2 linked regions of the Pigmentibacter sp. JX0631 genome follow. The protein of the gene in region 1 interacts with the protein of each later gene in a pairwise test. Links are inferred from orthologs where the notes say so. Each region holds a gene or a part of one and is shown on either strand. Other genes may lie near its edges.

Region 1 (7,609 bases):
AAGTAACAAAGATTGACGATAAAGAAATAAAATTTCAATATGAAGTAATATCCTATTTAAAAAACAATTTAAAAGCAGATTCTGAATATCTGTTAGCAAAAAATATTATTCAGAACAAGTTTTTAGACAATAATTTTAACCTTACTGTAATTAGAAATAATTCAGAAAAAAATATTTCAGTTAACTTCAATCAACCAACTTTAAAAGTATGGGCGACGAATATCATTAAAAGTAATCGTCCCGAAATTAATGAAAGTTGGCAATATCGCTTTCTATCAGCAGATCAAACAATATCAGAATTTTCTGCGAAAGGAAAAGAAGATATTCTTTTTCCTGCCCAGTCTGCTTGGCAAAAATGCGGTCTGAAAGAAGGTCAAACTATTTATTCTATTGTTGGTCAAGGAAAAATTATTTCGCTTTTACAGGTTTATTCTTGGATGGATAGTGCAACAAAAGGAATTCCTCCAGCAAATAATAAAAATATTAATGTGAAAATGAGTGTATTAGAAAAAAATGGTACTTTATCTACTTTGAATTGTGAAATTCCTTTACGCTATGGATATGATCATTTAAATAGAGCCACTTTATATCTTGATTTTCCAATCAAATTTTATTCCCAAAGTATCACATTCCCAAATGAAATTTCCAAAGCAAATAATTTATATTCTGCTTTGGAAAAAGGATTTAATTCTGTATTGAATCAAATTCAAATGACTTACAGCGCCATAAAGATGCTCTTTACAGGGTCAATTCCCCTATCCAATTTAGGGGGGCCTATTGCTATAGCTAATGTAGCTGGAGAAGCTGCAAAAGGTGGTTTAATTATTTTTCTAATGACTATGGCTTTTATTAGCACAAATATAGGTATGATGAACTTATTACCACTTCCTGCCTTAGATGGAGGCCATTTATTTTTAAATTTAGTAGAAGCTGCATATGGTAAATCTCTACCTAAAAATATCCAAATTACAGTTCAAAGAATTGGTATATTTATTCTTTTAACTTTATTTGTTATAGTATTTTATAATGATATATTAAGACTTATTCGTTTTCATTAAAAGGATCATTTTGATGCAGCATCAAAAAATAAAATTTCCCCTTGTTTTAATACTAACTCATCGAAGAGGAGTAGGTATTGCTGTTTTAAAAGACGAAAAAAAAATTACTGAATTATTAAAAGAACCAACTGAACTTTTTTTAAATGCAACCAATCATAGCATTCAAAAAACTTCACTTTATGAATATTTTAAATACCAAGATATTTTGTTCACTAGAGTTTTAGCTAAGACTGCAGAAAATTTATATGATTTATTTAAATTTGCACTTGATATTTCAGGTCTTCATCCAAAAGATGTTAATACTTATGCTGTTGGTATTGGCCCTGGTTCTTTTACTGGATTAAGACTTGGTTGTGCTTTTATTAATGGAATAAAAATTGGAAGTCCTTTCATAAATTTAATTCCCGTAACAACCCATCTTACACCTGAACTTATATTAAAATGCCAAGCAAAATTTTCTGAAGATGCTTGCAAAATGCAATTAGCAGACTTTGACCTTGATGATGAATCAACAGGTTTTGTTACTTTTTTTGACCTTTATTTTGCTCTAGAAAGTATTTTTCTTGAAAAGAATTTACCTGTGGATTCTCTAATTCCTCAATACGGAAAACAACCTGGACCAGTTCTTAAAATGTTAGAAGGAACTATAATATGAACTCTGAGTTACAGCAAGATAACAATTTAAAAGACGATAATGTAACACACATTATCGATAGAAGAAAAAAAGTTAAATCAAGTATTTATCTATTACCTAACCTAATTACATCTGCTTCGCTTTTTTTTGGATTGCTTGCAATCAAGTATTCAATTGATGGAAGAATCAGTGGCAATGCACAAGAATTTGTTTTTGCTGCTTATGCTATTTTAGCCGCTGGTCTTTGCGATGGATTAGACGGAAGTGTAGCTCGCTTAACTCATACGCAAAGTTCTTTTGGTGTCCAACTAGATTCTCTCTGCGATTTAGTTTCTTTTGGAATAGCGCCCGCTGTCGTTATTTACAATTACGCTTTAAATGATTTTTACCGTTTAGGCTTTTGTGTCGCATTCATATTTGCTGCCTGTGGTGCTTTGCGTTTAGCACGATTTAATGTCCAAAGCGCTATGGGAAAAACGAGCGGAAATTTCACTGGAATTCCCATTCCTATGGCAGCAGCACCGCTGGCTGTATTTATCATGGCACAAAATGAATTAGCTACTTGGAATTTAAATGATCATTCAGCATGGGAAGTATCACTTGCACAAATTCTGATAAATCCGGATGTTAGAAATATTACTCTCCTCATTATTATGTTTTTTCTAGCTCTAGGTATGATTTCAACTTTTGAATATTTAAGCCATAAAGCAATGCGCCTACCGAAAAAAAGGCCATTTCGAGTTTTAGCTGCAGTTTTAATCATTTGCGCAATAATTTTTATATTGCAATTTATTGTTTCCCTAGCGCTCTTTTTAATAATATATTGCTTTCATGGTCCTGTTTTATGGATTTTCACTCGGAAAGATAAAGCAGCTGAAGAAGAAGAACTTTTTGAGGCAGGACACAACTCAGAATAAGTTTTATATTAGAGGTCTTTTATGCTAGAACTAACGATAGGAATTGTTGGCTCCACAGGAGTGGTAGGCCAAACAGCTCTTGAAATTTTACATGATGATTTTCCTGGTTTTAAAGTAAAAAATTTAAAACTATATGCTTCAAAGTCCTCTGCTGGGAAAAAAGTTTCTTTTAAAAATAAGAAAATTACTATCGAAGAAATAACGTTAACTTCTATTTTGGAATGTGATGCAGTTTTATTTGCTTCTGATGCTACTATTTCAGCTGAATACATTCCAAAATTAGCAGAAAAAGGAATATTATGTATTGATAAATCTTCAGCTTTCAGAACACATCCTAATGTTCCTTTAGTTGTTCCAGAAGTAAATGGTGAATTGTTAAACAAAAATTTTCTGAAAAAATTTCCAGTAGTTGCAAGTCCTAATTGTTGCACAATTCCTTTGGTGATGGTGCTAAAACCTATCCTTGAAAATTTTGGCATAAAAAAGGTAATTTTATCGACATATCAAAGCGTATCTGGAGCAGGAAAACCAGGCATTGATACTCTTTTGGAAGAATCCAAAAACTTTTTTAATCAACAAGATCTAACAAGTACCTCTTCAAATATTTTTCCAAAATCTATAGCTTTTAATGTATTTCCTTATGTTGCAGGTATTTTAGAAAATGGAGATACAGACGAAGAATCAAAAATAATTGCAGAAACACGAAAAATTCTTGCTAATGAAAACTTTCCTATCTCTGCAACTAGCGTCAGAGTCCCTACTCTAGTTGGACATGGTGAATCCGTTACCTTAGAATTAGAAAAATCTTTTGAAATATCTGAAATTAAAGAAAAGTTGCAAAAATTTCCCGGCTTATTAGTAATAGATGGAACTGCTATTCATGATGATGAATTGCAACAATATGGCCAATTTGTCACACCTCGTGAATGCCATGGAAAAGATGAAGTCTTTGTGAGTCGTATAAGAAAAGTCAGCGTTTTTGAGAACGGTCTCTCTTTGTGGTTAGTAAGTGACAATCTCCGTAAAGGTGCTGCATTAAATGCAATTCAAGTTATTAATACTTGTGCTATAAATGGAACGATTCAAGCTATTTTAAATAAGTAACATGATGTGAAAGAAAAAAAATGAAATGTTTGTTTAAATTAATGATTCTATTTTATGGAATGATACAGAGTCAATTTGCTTTTTCTCAAGCATTTAATGCATGTGATACTAGTGTTGTTTCTTCAGCTAATTGTACCTCTACTAATATTCTTATATATGAACCTAACCAAAGTACTGGTACTTTTGCACCACCAACAAAATATATCTCTAATGGAAATCCTGTTCCTGGTAAAATTGGTAAACTTCAGTTTACTTATTCAGTTATCCTCGACGCTCGTAATGTAGATAATTTTAATTATGATGCTAACAAATGGGGAATACGATTTGGTTTATCTTCCGCATCTCCAGTTGATTACTATCCTGGAGCTGGAAATTTAGGAAGTGTAACTGTCTCGTCTAAATTAAATTTATCTGCAAGCGGAAAAAACTATTTTGCAGGAACTGTTGCCGTCACTCTTGATTTTACAAATGCTAGCAATCAACTGCCTACAGATATTGTTGGAAAGATGTCTAACTCAAGCATAACTCTTCAACCTTTATACTATAATGGTTCATCCCCGGTAGCTAGAGATTCCCTTGCTTTTCAATGGCAGGCCGATCAAGGAGCTATGATTAACCCACCCACCATTTCCGTAACTGCCCAAGATCAAGCTTTTGTAGTAACTCTTAAAGGGCCCAGCGATACTTCGGCTGTATTAGCTGACTCAGCTTCTTCAACTCTAAAAGCAACAGCGAATAATTCTATTTCTGGATATATTATTGTTTATTGGTTAGATTCAGACGCTAAAGGTAACGCAACGGGTTGTAGAGCTTCGCCGGGAAATTGGAGTTTTCAGATCAATCCAGCAGCTTTAAGTGCAGCGAGTACAAAATCTTATCTCTGCTCTTATCAACAATATCAGAGCTCTTTTAAAGCAGGAGGCACTTCAAGTGTAATAGGATGCGCTTCTGCAGGTATGACAGGCTTTCTACCGCTTGCTTCTGGGCCAGCTCCCCTTACGGCTGATAATGTAGCAATTCCATATACACCAAGTTATTCAAATCCTAATACAATTCCAAGCGATAGCAATGGCACACCTTCTGGTTGTTACAATGTAGTTTACGTTCCCGGAAGCCAAACGACATGGAGTAAGGGAAACTTAAAAAATGGAGATATCTATGGAATTATGGCCTGGGCACTGAATAGCGTTTATGACACTACAACAAACACCGTAAAGCCAAACTATAGTTTAGCTCATTCTAATATAAGTTATGTCACTGGGGTTTATATTCCCCTCGCAAGCACAGATAAAACACCAGATTTAGCTAAAACAAAAGATTGTTTTGTAGTTACTGCGGCTTCTGGAGATCCAAATAGTTCTTCAGTTTTTTATTGGAGACTTTTAAGAGATGAATATTTAACTCCTATTGGTTTTACTAAATTTTATTATCAACATGCACAAAGTTGGGCACAATGGTTAGATGAACATCCAAGATTAAAACCGGCTTTAAATTTTATATTTGAAACATCAGGAAAGTATTTTTATAAATTATCTGGTCTTGTAAAATCATTTAATGAATATATTTCAGAAAAAGCTAAAAGTTTAAAAAATATTTTTGTTCAAGAAGCAAGCGCCCAGGAATTACCGGCTCAAATTATAGATGAAAAATCAATAAGTGTTGAAAATCATAATACTGATAAAGTATCACAAACTTCTTCCTCTTCAGATAATGCAAATAAAACTGCTGAAACTCCAAAAGAGGATAAAGTACCACAAACTTCTTCCTCTTCAGATAATGCAAATAATACTGCTGAATCTCCAAAAGATGATAAAGTACCACAAACTTCTTCCTCTTCAGATAATGCAAATAATACTGCTGAATCTCCAAAAGATGATAAAGTACCACAAACTTCTTCTACTTCTGAGAATACTGATAAAACTAAGGATTTATCTCCAAAGGAAAAACCAGAAGATATTCAACCTAAAGAAGAAAATAATCCTTCAGTTGTAGAGCCAATTAAAGAAGATCTTAATTCTTCTCCAAAAAAAATAAACAAAAATATTATTCCACCAACAGCACAAACCCCACAGAAAAAAGAAATGCGTGATAAATCTTCAAGCTATTATTATGCTAAAGATGAACAACCTAATTATGATCTTTTTATTACAGGTGGCATACTAATGCCCACTGATGATCAAAAATATTATGATAAATATTATAGTTCACAACAAACAGCTCATTTTGAACTTGGAGCAAATTATATTTGGTGGTTCTTTGATTATTTGGGACTTTCATTAGGATTACAAGGAAAATACGTTTTTAATAAAGGTTCTGATAACGTTACTATGTTAGGTACTCAGCAACCTATTAATCGCCAAATTTATGCCTTAATTGCTGAAGGAATTGTAGGAGCAAGATTTAGAAATCCTCGTTGGGCATATATCCAACCAGGTGTTTATTTAGGTGTTGGAGCTGTCAGAATGCGAGAAGACTCTGATTCTGCTAGTTCAAATTCTAATACTGATAAGCCATTGGGAGTCACAAAATATAGTCCGATATTTGAATTTGGAGGAAATTTAGATATTAGTTTAGTACCTATTTTTTCAATCACTCCTGGTGAATTAGGAATTTTTCTTTCTGATGTTTTATTACGCTTATCAATTGCTTATAACAACAATCCAAGTCCGGCTTTATCTACTTCCGGAATCTTTTTACAAGGCGGATTTGTCTTTTTGTTTGAATAATATTAGCCAACATTCCGTCTAAACCACATTCTATCTTTTTCAAGTAAAATACACGGATAAATCAGTTTATTAAAATCATGCCAAAGTTTATCTATAGATAAATCTGCTGTTCTTGCATAACGCATATTTTTTATTATTTCTTGAATTGTCCAGAAAACATCAACAGGAATAAACACTTCAATTTCTGGAATATTTTTATCTGTTTGAATTGGATCTGGACGTAGTTCAGGAATGTCAGCAATTGTAAGAAAACGTTGTAACATTATCTGTTTCCTCTTTCTTCAGTTCATTGGTTCCGTTTCGGAAATTTTGCGTTAGTATTTAACTTGGTAACTTTTGATTGGAGGGAAACACAGGTGAATCTCAATACCTTCTTAGAAAGAGGCGGGTTTAAAGTTCTTGCTGTAGCACGTTTAGGCTCCTGTAGCTACTCGCTTGTTCTATATATTATTAATTGCATAGTAGCTCGAATAGACGAATTGATTTCAAGTGCAGCGGAATTATCAATTTTATTAGGTGTAACTGAACGCCAAGTTAAACTGGCTCTAGATGAACTCACAGATAGCAATATTATTTCTGTTTCGAATAAACACGGAAAAACTCTTGTTATAAAAATGAATTTAGATCCTGGAAAATGGAAAAATTTGCGCAGTTCTCCAGAACCCAAAAAAAGAATTTTAGGGGATGCAAAAAATTTACATTCCCTTATTCCCCAAAAAAATATTGGTTCTAAGAGTAGTCCTATAAATGTTTCAATTTCAAGTGAAGAAGCATTATTATTTCCTAATAAAATACAAAAAGAAAAGAAAAATATTGGAGAGGAAAAAGATGTTGAAGTAAAAAAAATAGTAGAAAATTTTGCTAAATATCACGGAAATAAAATGGATTTAAAAAAAGAAGAAAATTTTGCAAATCTGCTTTTAGAAAATCATCCTTTTGATCAAATAATTGCCTTAATTGATTTTTTTTCAAAAGAAATTCCATCTTTATCCATGCTAGTTGGAGCATGGTTTCATTATATGAATAAATATAGGGAAGAAACATCGGATATAGATGATTTAAATGCTTTCCGAAAAAAACATGAAGGATTTGATGAAAAGATAAGAAGTTTAGCATCATTTGAATTAAAAAAGATTCAAAAAGAAAAAAAAAGTATTACTGCAGATGAAG
Region 2 (5,565 bases), 470 kb from region 1 along the record:
AATTTGGATTTGCTAAAATTTTACTGTTTAAATTTGATCTCTTTTGAATTTCTAAATAAAGTTTTTGCCAAACTCTGAGTTTTGAACGTTCCATTGTTAACTTGTTTAGCATTTCAATTCTTTTGGCTATTTTTTCCAATGGAGAATCTTCAGGTGTATCAAGGTCACCGGCTATTATTTTTGCTTCTTTAGAATTATCAGGTGCGTCATCAAATTCGTAATAGAGCTCAATAATTTTTTCAAATGTTTGTTTTGTTGCTACTCCTAAAATAGTAGCACTTGCCCCAGCAACAGTAACAGGTAGTTTTTCAAAAACAAGAGGTCCACCCATTAGCATCGCAAATTGTCCAGCAGTGAGTGCAATATCACCAGTTGTTTTGAATATTGTTAATATCGATTGTTTCTTATAAAAATCAGCAAGAATAGCGCGAAGCTGTCTTGTTTCGCTATCTGTATTTTTCCATAGGTCTGAATTTTCTACAATCGAAACCCATTCCCGTAAAGTTCTCACTTCATTTATGTCATTGGCAATATTTATTAACCCGCCCAAAAACATTTGTGCTTGGCCTAATGCAAGAAAACCATCACCTAATTTTGTAAGTATCCCTAAAGCACCTGCAAAAATTGGCTCACTACTGCTACCTAAAAAGCCATCCTTTAATTTACTTAAGTCATTAAAAAATGATGATTCTTTAACTAGTGATTGAATTTCTTCCTTAGTTTTGCCTTTAAATAATTCTAAATGGGCATAACCAACTATTGCGCGAATTTCAAAAGCAGCCATTCCGGCAAACATGGCCATAAGTCCGCCTTCAGTTAACGCTCCTGGAATTTTTTGTTCAATATATGTTTTGATAATATCTTCTTGTGTATTTTTAAACTCATTTAATTGTATAATTAGGTCCATGCTTTTTGAATTGCGTAGATCAAATTCAGGTAATTGATGTAATTGTTGAAGAACGTATTTTATATCGCTTGGTAGCTCCGCTATGTTTCTTTCCAACGAACTATCAACAGGAGTTGTTTTTTTCAATTCATTGTCTAAAAATTGAATTGTTCGTGTTAATTTATCAGATTGATTATTTTTAGTAACGTTATTCAGCATTTCTAGAAGATTTACTTTAAATTTTATTTGATCAAAGTATATTTTTTGTATTTCGGAGGCATTTGCTGTTGCATCATTTTGAATTAAAGATCGAAGAGTTTCTTTTAATTTTAACTCTTGCTCATATTTTTGAATCAGTAGTTCTTTTACCTCTTGTTTTAATTCCTGATGCTGAGCCGTTGCACCTTCTGTACCAGAATATACTAAATATAGAAAGGCAGGATAAAAGCCTAAACCTTGAATGAGATAAATTAATTTTGGAGAAAGTCCTGAGCTTTCTGTTGCAGCTGCAAAGTCGTCAGCTCCATCTATTACAAATGCTTTTTGTGCATTTATTGGAGATAAGGTAGAAACATTTTTAAAACTTTTGTTTCTAATAATTCTAAAAAGTTTTGTGATATTATCTACTTTTTGAATGTGATAGCCGTTTTTTACGGCAGCTTCTAATGAGCCAAGATCTTTAAAAAACATTTTTTCATTGAGCCAATCAGCAGTTAACTCAAAAGTGTAATTTTGTGAGCCAAGTAATGGTTTGATATTAACTCGGTATTCTTTTTCAAAGTTTTGAATGCGTTCGCTTTTTAAATGATTGTAAACATCTATTTGTATTTTTCTTTGCAAATGATCTATTGTGTCAAAATCAATAGGTTTTGGATAAAGAGTTGAAGTAATTCGATATTTCGGTTCGAGTTTTTCTTCCTTTTTTTCACTCACATTTTCAGTAACTGGAAGAATTTTTACATTGAATTGTTTTAAAGTAGCTTCGATGTATTTAATTTTTTCATTAGTATCAGTTAGTTCTTCATAAGGAATTTCAAATGGCTGTATTTTTGCATACGCTTCATTAATTTTTGTTTTGGCTATCGACTCTCCAGTTTGTCCCTTTTCACTTGTTGATTTGCTCGAATATTCATTACTTACTGAAGAATACTCAGAGTTTTTTGAGTGCATGTCATTTGCTGATCGCTTTGTGCAACCTAGATTAAAGGCAAGTGCGCCTAAAGTGCAAAGTGCACTAAATTTTATTCTATGCATTTTTTTACCTTTTTTATTATTTTTAAATATTTACAATGATATTGATAATTATTATCAATAATATTTTTCAAATAGTTTATATATTTCAAAAAAGCAAGACTGATTATAAAAATAATTATGTATTCATATAAAAAAAATATTTTTCTAGATAAATTGTGATCTTGTTTTATTGCTAATTATGGATAATCAATCCTTATTATACTAATAGACTAGACAATAAATTTTATTATTTTATAAATTTACACAAGTCTTTTAATTATATACATTAGATTAGTTATTAAATGTTAGTGAAAATTAAAAAAAACAATTAAAGTAACATGATGATAATATTGAATTTACATCAAAAATAAAATTCTAACATTATAAAATTTATGGAAAATAAAAATTAGTCACACAATTCTGACAGGATAGAATTTAATAGATAGATCAAAATTTGTCTGAATGATTATGGGGATGTTGAATGGATAATTTAGAAAACATAGAAAAAATTAATCATATTATCAATTTAATCTTAAAAGATATTTTTGATGAAAAAGAAAAAAATATAACGGGCTATAATGAAGAAATACATCCACTTTACTTAATAGAGCAGATCAGTGAAAATTTGTTTGAAATTTTAAATGAACTAAATAGTGAAGAAGAATTAAATTATAAAGTTATAATTGATGGTATAAAAAACTCACTTTTAAAATTTCTTTCTATTTTGCACTGTGTATATAAGGAAATTGAGGAGGATTTAAATGAGAGAAAAAAAGATAAAGACGATGAAAATAATATAATTTCTATTGTCTGATTTCTTCATTTTTTTCAATTTTCTGGGTTCTTGCTTTTAAATATTCACTTAAAATAATCCATTGATCTTTTGGAATTAAATCAATGATGCCTGTTTTATTTAAATGATCTATTTCGTGTTGAATTATTCGAGCTAGAAAACCTGAAACTCTTCCAGTCACTTTATCGCCATTTTCTAAATATGCTGTATACTCAATGGTTTTAAAACGAGAGACTTTACCTGTAATATCATTAACAGAGAAGCAGCCTTCAAAGTCTAAAATCTTCTCAGTACCTACTCCTTTGTAAGAAGGATTTATCCAAACGGTTTTAGACATCGTATCTTCAATATCTTTCCGCCATTTTTTTAATTCTTCGGTAGGCTCTAATGCAAATACTATAATTTGTTTGCCAATACCAATTTGGGGAGCTGCAAGACCGGCTATGTTTTTTTCATTATCAAATTTTTCAACAAGAATTTTAATATCTTTTCTGTCATTAGTTGAAAGTGGAAACTCTAGCTTTTTTGCTTTTGTCCTCAAAACTTTTGGTTTTGTTTGATTTTTTAAATCATACATAACGTATTCTGGAAGAGAGGGTTTTGTAATTGTAGATTTATTTATATTCGAAAAATTTTCTGATAATGTTGCATAATTATTTTGCTGATCACTATTATTCCTAGAATTTGTTGATTCTTTTTTGCCACAACTTTGAGTCGATATAAGAATTCCAAAACAAGCTAAAAAATTAAGTACTTTTTTCATTTCACTCCTTGCAGAAAAATTGAATATAAAAAAGAAGTTTTAATATTTTTAGATATAGTGATAATAATATAAATTTACAAATTTTTTAATATCATATTAATTTATGAAACCAATTTAAAGTATCAAAGATTGTTTTATCTGCTGGAATGGGATTCCATTTTAAATCTTGTTTAGCTTTATTCACAGATACATATTGATATTTACCAAAAAAATTACTTATTATTTTTCTCGATAAATTTCTTTCTTTTTTCATTACTTTATGACTCAACCAGTCGACTGAATTTAATAGATAAAAAGTCCACAATGGAGGTAAATAATTTGGGATTTTTGCATCAACTTGGATTTTTTTTATTCGCTTTAATAGTTCTTTAAAATCAAAATACTCTCCTGCAACAAGGTACCTGCCTTCTGCTTGATCAAAAAGTAACGCATTAACATGAGCCTTAGCAACATCTCGAACATCTACTATGTGGCAACCGCCATTAGGTATCGTAAAAAATTGCTTTTGGAAAATTTTATAATAGAGACTTAGAGAAGGAGTTACTTTTGAAAAATTTGGGCCTATGATTGTCGGAGGCAATATAGAAATTAGTTTAATATTATTTTTATTACAATACCAAAAAGCCCATTTTTCAGCGTCAATTTTAGCTTTTAACAAAGGAAAATCTGAAGATTGATTCCAGTTATTTTCAGTTAAGGGATTATTCAATGAAGAAGACATACCACATGCAGAACAACTAGACGTAAAAACTATTTTTTTAATGTTATTTTCGCAAGCACTTTCTAACACATTTTGTGTACCCAAAATAATGGGATCTTCTATCTCTTTTTTTACATTACTACTCCATAGAAGAACTGGTGAAGCAGAATGTATAACTGCATCAATATCTTTCATAGCATATCGTAATGATTCTTTATTAAGTAATTCTGCTTCAACAATTTCAATGTTTGAAAGTTTTTTTAAGTGTTTAATTTTTTCGTCATCGTTAATGTTACGCACTGTAGTTTTTACTTGGAAGCCATTTTCAGAAAGTTGTTTTACCAAATTGTAACCTAAATGACCATTTCCACCAGTAACTAAAATTTTTTTCAAATTACTCTCCTTAGAAATTAAGCTGCATTTTTTCTATGTCTTAATTCAAAAAGTAGTACGTATCCTACTTGTTCTATTTTATTTACATAAAGTTCAGCACTATCAACCCAAGAAAAAAACTTATCTTTACTTATTTCTTCAGTTTGATAACCTTTTTTTATCCAATTGCGAATAAGTTTTTTCTTCCATGAAGTTTCAGGAGTTAATAAAATTGATCCGCGAAGAATCCCATTTTTATTCAGACACCTGGAAATTTCCTTCATAGCTAATGCACCAGAGGGGAAAGAATTAAAGCCTCCAAAGCATGAAATTGCTTGAATACTAGAATTTGCAAATGGAAGTTGGTTTACATCACCTCGAATAAATGTCACAGGTTTTTTTGAAAATTTAACTTGAGCTTTTTCGAGCATTTCTTTTGATATATCTAGAACTAGTAAATTACTTGCAGATTTTATTTTAGAAGAAAATAAAGCGGCAGATGTTAGTGAACCATCACCAGTTGCAATATCTAAAATATTCTTATCATAGTCTAATATTTCTCTAAAAAACTTTATATGTTTGAAAATATTTCCATGCCATATAATTATATAAACTAGTAAGGCAAACGGTGCGTAAAATTTTGAATATATTTTGTAAGCTGTTTCTGTAACTTTATTAATGCTATTATTTGTTAAACAAAGATCTAAATAAAAACTATTTTTTTTAAATTTTATTTTGCATTGGCTGCAAAAATAATAATTAATGTCAAAGCTATTTTCTAAAAAACAATGGCATTTCGGACATGACAGTTTCAAATT

The links. The genes of interacting proteins can lie anywhere in the genome.
Region 2: the proteins of QEJ31_RS01270 (region 1) and QEJ31_RS03215 interact in binary tests that used the Escherichia coli proteins (3 or more experiments, as listed by UniProt). The link is inferred for Pigmentibacter sp. JX0631 from one-to-one orthologs.

Annotation. Positions count from the first base shown.
Region 1 is NZ_CP123622.1:299,529-307,137, forward strand. Bases 1,786-4,671 are described here. They hold QEJ31_RS01270 (aspartate-semialdehyde dehydrogenase), read left to right. Parts: upstream 1,786-2,630; coding sequence 2,631-3,713; downstream 3,714-4,671. Other genes in these bases: pssA (CDP-diacylglycerol--serine O-phosphatidyltransferase), read left to right, coding at 1,786-2,609; QEJ31_RS01275 (hypothetical protein), read left to right, coding at 3,734-4,671. Also shown: RIP metalloprotease RseP, read left to right, coding at 1-1,058; QEJ31_RS01260 (hypothetical protein), read left to right, coding at 1,072-1,713; more of pssA, read left to right, coding at 1,710-1,785; more of QEJ31_RS01275, read left to right, coding at 4,672-6,439; QEJ31_RS01280 (hypothetical protein), read right to left, coding at 6,442-6,702; QEJ31_RS01285 (hypothetical protein), read left to right, coding at 6,796-7,609.
Region 2 is NZ_CP123622.1:766,469-772,033, reverse strand. Bases 1,800-4,689 are described here. They hold QEJ31_RS03215 (peptide deformylase), read right to left. Parts: upstream 3,676-4,689; coding sequence 2,923-3,675; downstream 1,800-2,922. Other genes in these bases: QEJ31_RS03210 (NAD-dependent epimerase/dehydratase family protein), read right to left, coding at 3,767-4,689; QEJ31_RS03220 (hypothetical protein), read left to right, coding at 2,601-2,933; QEJ31_RS03225 (hypothetical protein), read right to left, coding at 1,800-2,140. Outside these bases: more of QEJ31_RS03225, read right to left, coding at 1-1,799; more of QEJ31_RS03210, read right to left, coding at 4,690-4,768; QEJ31_RS03205 (class I SAM-dependent methyltransferase), read right to left, coding at 4,786-5,565. UniProt on the Escherichia coli protein: Removes the formyl group from the N-terminal Met of newly synthesized proteins. Requires at least a dipeptide for an efficient rate of reaction. N-terminal L-methionine is a prerequisite for activity but the enzyme has broad specificity at other positions.